DNA from 2 places in the Rubrobacter tropicus genome. Region 1 is predicted to be linked to the other one. Evidence: riboswitches for the same ligand, from Rfam matches in the RefSeq annotation. Region 1 holds a riboswitch; the other holds the start of a gene.
The links. A riboswitch is a leader RNA that binds a small molecule or an ion and turns the genes downstream of it on or off. The one in region 1 is predicted to bind S-adenosylmethionine.
Positions count from the first base shown of each region.

Region 2: another riboswitch for S-adenosylmethionine. It lies ahead of GBA63_RS06595 (bifunctional homocysteine S-methyltransferase/methylenetetrahydrofolate reductase); the one in region 1 lies ahead of metX (homoserine O-acetyltransferase MetX).

Region 1 covers NZ_CP045119.1:1,684,568-1,687,766, reverse strand. The annotation lists partial or broken gene GBA63_RS08305 (O-acetylhomoserine aminocarboxypropyltransferase/cysteine synthase family protein) at 1-295, opposite strand, end outside; gene metX (homoserine O-acetyltransferase MetX) at 325-1,467, opposite strand; SAM riboswitch class I at 1,573-1,689, opposite strand; gene GBA63_RS08295 (sensor histidine kinase) at 1,750-3,180, opposite strand.
Region 2 covers NZ_CP045119.1:1,356,826-1,360,024, forward strand. The annotation lists gene GBA63_RS06595 (bifunctional homocysteine S-methyltransferase/methylenetetrahydrofolate reductase) at 1-1,597, opposite strand, end outside; SAM riboswitch class I at 1,664-1,774, opposite strand; gene GBA63_RS06600 (phytoene/squalene synthase family protein) at 1,858-2,787, opposite strand; gene GBA63_RS06605 (phytoene desaturase family protein) at 2,784-3,199, opposite strand, start outside.

The sequences.
Region 1 (3,199 bases):
GTCTCGGCCGCCTGGCCGGAGGCGACGGCGAGCGCCCCGACGCCGCCCTCCAGGAGCGCCATCCGCTGCTCGAAGACGTCGTTTGTGGGTTCATGATGCGGGTGTAGATGTTGCCCGGCTCGGCGAGCGAGAAGAGGTTCGCCGCGTGGTCGGTGTCGTCGAAGACGTAGGAGGTGGTCTGGTAGATCGGGACCGCCCGCGCGGACGTCGCCGGATCGGGCGCCTGCCCCCCGTGCAATGCCAGGGTGTCGAACCCGAGATTTCGCTCTGCAGACTGGTTTTCGGTGGTGTCCATTTTCGCTCCTTGTTTGTAGGTTTCAGGCTTCAGGTGTTGGTTATGAACGGCTTGACCGCTTGCTCCAGTTCGGTCCAGTCTTTGAGGAAGGCGTCGTGCCCGCTCAGGGTGTCTATTTCGACGTAGTTGGACCTGGCGCCGGCCCGGCTTGCCTTGTCTGCCGTGTCCTTTACTTCGCTCGCGGGGAAGAGCCAGTCGCTGGTTATGCCCACGAAGAGGAGTTCGGCACAGACGCGAGAGAGGGCCTCTTCGGTGGAGCCGTAGCCGTTTGCCACGTCGTAGAGGTCCATGGCGCGGCCGAGGTAGAGGTAGGAGTTGGCGTCGAAGCGCCCCACCAGGTCGTTGCCCTGGTAGTGGAGGTAGCTCTCTATCTCGAACCGGCCGCCGAACTCCTTGTGGAGCGCGGGGCGTCCCGCCGGCCTGCGGCCGAACCGCTCCCACTGGCCCGGGGCGCTCTGGTAGGTCATCATGCCGGCCATGCGGGCTATGGCGAGCCCTTCTTCCGGGGTCTTGCCCGTGTCGTAGTAGTCCCCGTTCTGCCAGCCGGGGTCGGCCATGATGGCGCGGCGTCCGATCTCGCTCATCCCAACGCCCTGCGGTCCCAACGCGCCCGTCGCCGCGACCGGGACGGCCTTTTCGACGAAGTCGGGGAACTCGACGGCCCATTCGAGCGCCTGCTGCCCGCCGATGGAGCCGCCGATGACGAGCGCCAGCCCGGAGACGCCGAGGTCGTCGAGCAGCCGCTTCTGCGCCCTGACCATGTCCCGGATCGTGACGACCGGGAAACGCATCCCGTAGGGCTCTCCGGTCTCAGAGTCCACGGAAGAGGGCCCCGTGCTGCCGGAGCAGCCGCCGAGCACGTTCGAGCAGACGACGAAGTACTTCCCGGTATCGACGGGTCGGCCCGGCCCGACCATCGGGTCCCACCAGCCGCCGCGCCTGTGTTCCGCGCAGGGGCCGCCGGCCGCGTGCGAGTCGCCGGTCAGGGCGTGCGTGATCAGGACGACGTTGTCCGCGTCCGCGTTTAACTCGCCCCAGGTCTCGTAGGCCAGGGTAACGTCGTTGAGGACGCCGCCGAGCTCCGGCTCGAAAGCGCCGATGGAGTGGTTGAGTCTGCCCGGGGTTCCCTGGGCCGGGGCCTGACTAGCGCCGGCCCCCGGGTCTAGTGTCATGCTCAGTAGTAATGCAGCCTCCCTCTATGATCGCGTGCCACGCCTCCGGCGAGAGTCTTCCCGCCCACCGCGCAACCCGCCCGCAGAAGAGGCTGCCCGCCCCTCCCCACATCTTCCAGAACGGTAATGGCCGTCCTGCTGGACTTGGCACCTCGCGTAAACGTGCTCCGCCGGTTGCCGCGGTTTCTCGGGGCCAGTTCCCTCCACCGCTCTCGATGCGAGTTCGCGCTAGAAGCGGATGCTAAACAACTCGTCTCCCGCCGTCAAGGGCGGGGACGGTCTCTAGCCGGACCGTCCGACCGTTCCGCCCTCCCGGCCGGGGGCCTCTACGGCAGGCCCGGGGGCAGGTTTGGCCGCGTGGTCGAGTGGCAGGCACACGGTCATCCTGGTCCCGCCGCCGGGCGGGGCTTGCGCCTCGATGCGGCCCCCGTGAAGCTCCACTATCGACTTGGCTATCGAGAGGCCGAGCCCGGAGCCGCCGGCCCTGCGGGAGCGGGTACCGCCTACCCGGTGGAACCGCTCGAAGATCCGCTCCAGCTCCTCCCGGGGTATGCCCGGTCCCTCGTCGGCCACCTCGATGCGCAACTCTCCGCCGTCCGTGGACGAGGTGAGCGAGACGAGGCCGCCAACGGGGCCGTACTTGGCGGCGTTGTCCACGAGCGCGAGCACCGCCTGCTCCATGCGAGAGGGGTCTATCCGGATCTCACCCTCCCCTTCGAGGCCGGTCTCGAACCGCGAGCCGTGCTCCCTCGCGAGCACCTCGGATCTCCCCGCGAGATCCGCCACGAAGAGCGGAACGCTGACGGGACGTGTCTCCATCGGGGGTGAGGAGGTATCCGAGCGGGCCAGAAAGAGGAGGTCCTCGACCATGCGCGACATGTGGACCGACTCCTTGACCACCTCTTCGAGGACGTCCCTGTGGGCCCAGTCCTTGTCGATGGCCAGGCCGAACTCGGCGTTCGAGCGGAGCACGGTAAGGGGCGTCCTCAGCTCGTGGGAGACGTCGGCCAGAAAGTCGGCCCTCGCCTCCGCCGCGGCCCGCTGCTCGGCGTGGAGGCCGCGCAGCTCGCCGATGAGCAGCATCATCCGCCAACCGGTGTACGTGAGCGCGATGAGGGCGAGCACCAGGCCCGTGGCGACGAGGATCAGGACGATCCTCTCCACGTCCTCGGCCGCGGATAGGTCGACGAGCGCCTCCGCGGCGCGATCCTGCCCGCGCGCCTCCAGGTCGACGGCGGCCCGATCCAACTCGGCCAGTTGCGCGAGGCCGCGGTCGCTCGCCAGCTCGAACGCGCCGGGGTCCGAGGCCTGCCTGTCCGCCACGGGCTTGAAGCCCTCGTAGTAGGCGTTCGCCATTCGGCGCAGGCTGTCGGGCTGCGGCGCCTCGGGGTCGCGGACCCCGAGGCTGTCCAGGAGGTCTATCTGCTCGATGACGTCGTCGTAGGCCCGGTCTATGTCCTGCACGTGCTCCTCCACAGGGCCGTAGAGGAGCAGGTCGCGATGGTGAAACTGGAGCTCCGAGACCGCGTCCCTCAGGTTGCTAGAACGGGTCTCCAGCTGGACTGCGTGTTCGAGGCCGCCGTCCGTGATCTTCTTGACGTAGAGGTTGTTCATAAGGCCGACGAGGCCGGCGAGCGCGATCATGGCTATGAGGCTACCCGCCACGACGGCGACCAGCCAGGGTTGCGACGCGGTTTTCTTTATCCACCCCATAGACGCCCCCCGCGTACCC
Region 2 (3,199 bases), 330 kb from region 1:
CGAGGAGGAGACAGGGGTCGAGGTCGCCGAGGCGTTCGAGGGCTACTTCGAGGGCTCCTATCTCGAAGACCGGCTGGGTCCAGAAGGCGTGGGCCCCGGCCCCGATCTTGCGCCTGAGCTTCTCGATCTCGCCGTCGAGGTCCTCGGCCGTCGGGTTGAAGGCGGAGCCTATGAGGAAGCCGGCGGGCCCGCCGATGGAGTTGCCCGCCAAATCTTCGCCCCGGTTCATCCTGGAGAGGATGTGAACCAGGCCCGCGGAGTCCGTGTCGAAGACGCCCGTGGCCTCGGGGTAGTCCCCGATCTGGGTAGGGTCGCCCGTTACCGCGAGGATGTTCTTTACCCCGAGGGCCGCGGCCCCTAGGAAGTCCGCCTGCAACCCTATGATGTTCCGGTCTCTACAGGAGATGTGCGCGACGACCTCGATGCCGACCTCTTCCTGCACGATCCTGGCCGCCGCGACGGGGTGCATCCTGAGGCGCGCCCGCGCCCCGTCTGAGATGTCTATGGCGTCCACGCCGCGCTCCTTGAGCCGCCGCGACGCCTCGACCACCCTGGTGATGTCGTTGCCCCGCGGCAGGTCCACCTCGACGGCCACCGCGAAGCCGGTCCGAAGCTTCTCCGCGAGGTCCGTGGAGGGCCCGTCGAGGACCTCTTGCGGCTTCTCTTCTTCCACCGTTCTCACGGACACGCCGCGGTTCGGGGTGGTCCCGGGGCGGAAGTCGCGGAGGGCGTCCGCCAGGGCCTTTACGTGCTCCGGCGTCGTGCCGCAGCAGCCGCCGACGAGGCGGGCGCCGGCCTCCGCCAGCTTGCGGCCGTAGAGGGCGAAATGGTCCACGTCGCGGCGGAAGCGGACCTTGCCGTCCACGAGCTGGGGGAGGCCGGGGTTCGGGAAAGCGGCGACGGGGCCGACCTCCGCAGACATGCCTTCTATGATGCCGACCATCCGTTGCGGGCCGACCGTGCAGTTCGAGCCCGAGAGGTCCACGCCGAGGGCGGAGATCTCGCGCGCCGCCCGTCCCGGCAGGCCCTCGGACAAGGTCTCGCCGTCCTCGACGAAGGTCTTGTACGCGACTATCGGGACCCCGAGGCCCCTGACGGCCTCGTGGGCGAGGCGGAGCTCGACGAGGTCGGTGAAGGTCTCCAGGACGAGGGCGTCGGCGCCGCCTTCCAGCAGCGCCTCGGCCTGTTCCAAAAAGACTGCGCGGGCCTCGGCCTCCGTGACCGGGCCGACGGGGCAGAGGGGGCGGCCGAGGGGGCCGATGGCGCCGAGAACCAGCGCCTTGCTCCCGTTGGTCCCTGCAATATCCGCGGCCTTGCGGGCCAGGCGGGCGCCCGCCTCGTTTACCTCGCGCACGCGGTCTTCCAGCTCGTGGACCTCGAGTTTGAAGCGGTTGGCGGAGAAGGTGTTGGTCTCGATCACGCCGGCGCCGGCCCGGATGTACTCCTCGTGGATGCCGGCCACCATCTCGGGGTGGGTGACGTTGGCGCGGGCGTAGGGGTGGCCGAAGCCGACGCCGCGTTCGGCGAGGAGGGTGCCCATCGCGCCGTCCCCGATCAGGACGCCGGAGCCTGTCATCTCCCTGAGATCGAAACTCAAAAGAAAACCTCTCTCCTCTTCGGTTGTGCGTCGGCGCGGGGGAGAGAGGCCAGTCGATGCGGTTCCGACTCATCTCTCGGAGTATCCTCCGCGGGAGTTGGCACCTGCCACGGGGCTTTTACCCCGCCGGTCGCCGCGGCTTCAAAGGGCCCATCCCTCCACCGCTCTCGATGAGCGTCCGGGCCGGCAGTGCCAACCCCAGACCCACGAATTACAGCACGGCAGGGGCGCCATTTCAATTCGGAAGGGCGGAAGGCCCGTCAGCGGCGGGAGATCGAACGGGTCAGCATCTCGCGCGGGTCCCGCGCCGCCACCCGCGCGGCCACCAGGAGTTTCTTCGGCCGCGAGGTCTCGGCCCGGCCGGTGTACACGTCGTAGCCGCGCGCCTCTATGCGGTCGAGTATCCCCGCGTACAGCTCCCGCGCGACCATCACGGGCCACCGCCGGCCGCGGGGTATGTACTTCATCCCCTCGTCGGCGTACGCGTAAAGCCGCCGCGCCCGCCCTATCTGGAAGCGCATCAACGCCACGAACCGCCCGTCGACGACACCGGCCGCAAGGTCCTCTTCCCCGTACCCGAAGCGCTTCAAATCTTCGAGCGGCAGGTAGACCCTTCCGCGGCGCCAGTCCTCGGCGACGTCGCGCAAAAAGTTGGAGAGCTGCATGGCGACGCCCAGAGCTTCGGCGTGGGGATCGGCCATCCTGTCGGCGGCGCCGAGCACCCGGCACATCATCAGTCCGACGACGGCCGCGCTCCCGTAGGTGTAGACCTCCAGGTCCTCGAACGTCTCGTAGCGGAAGACGCGGGTGTCCATCTTCATGCTCTCCATGAAGGCCGTAATGTGGGCCGGCTCTATGCCGCTCCTTCTCACGGTGTCCGCGTAGGCCCGGAGCACGGGGTTCGAGACGGGCTCGCCGGCCACGGCGGCCATCGTCTCCCGTTCGAAGGCTTCGAGGCCCCCCAGTTGCTCCTCCAGGTTCGTGGCGCCGGGGTTGTCCACGATCTCGTCGGCGTAGCGCATGAAGGCGTAGAGCGCGTGCACCCTGGGCCGGACGCGCCGCGGGAAGAACCGGGTCGAGAAGTAGTAGGTCCTGCTGTGCGCCTTCTGGACCCGCCGGCACAACTCGTAGCTCTCGGCGAGCGAGAGCCCGCCGTCGAGCTTCACGCCGCTCGCGGGGTCGAGCCTCAAACCCCGACCTCGCGCCCGATCCGCTCGGCCGCGAGCCGCGCGCCGATGGTGACCAGGGGCACGCCCGTGCCCGGCCGCGTGCTCGCCCCGACAAAGTACATGCCCTCCACGCTGCGGGAGACCATCGGCGGGCGGAAGTACCCGACCTGGAGGATGCCGTGCCCGATCCCGAACGCCGCGCCTTCTTCGAGGTTGTAGTCGTCCCGCCAGTCGAGAGGCGTCTTTACCTCTTCGTAGACGACCCTGCTCCGGTCGAGCCCGCAACGCCGCTCCAGCATCCCGTAGACCTTCTCCTTGAACGCGGGACCTTCCCGCTCCCAGTCCACGCCCGGCCCCAGGTGGGGCACCGGCACGAGCACGAACAGGGCGTCTTTCCCTTCCGGTGCCATGCCCGGCTCTGTCTTTGACGGGA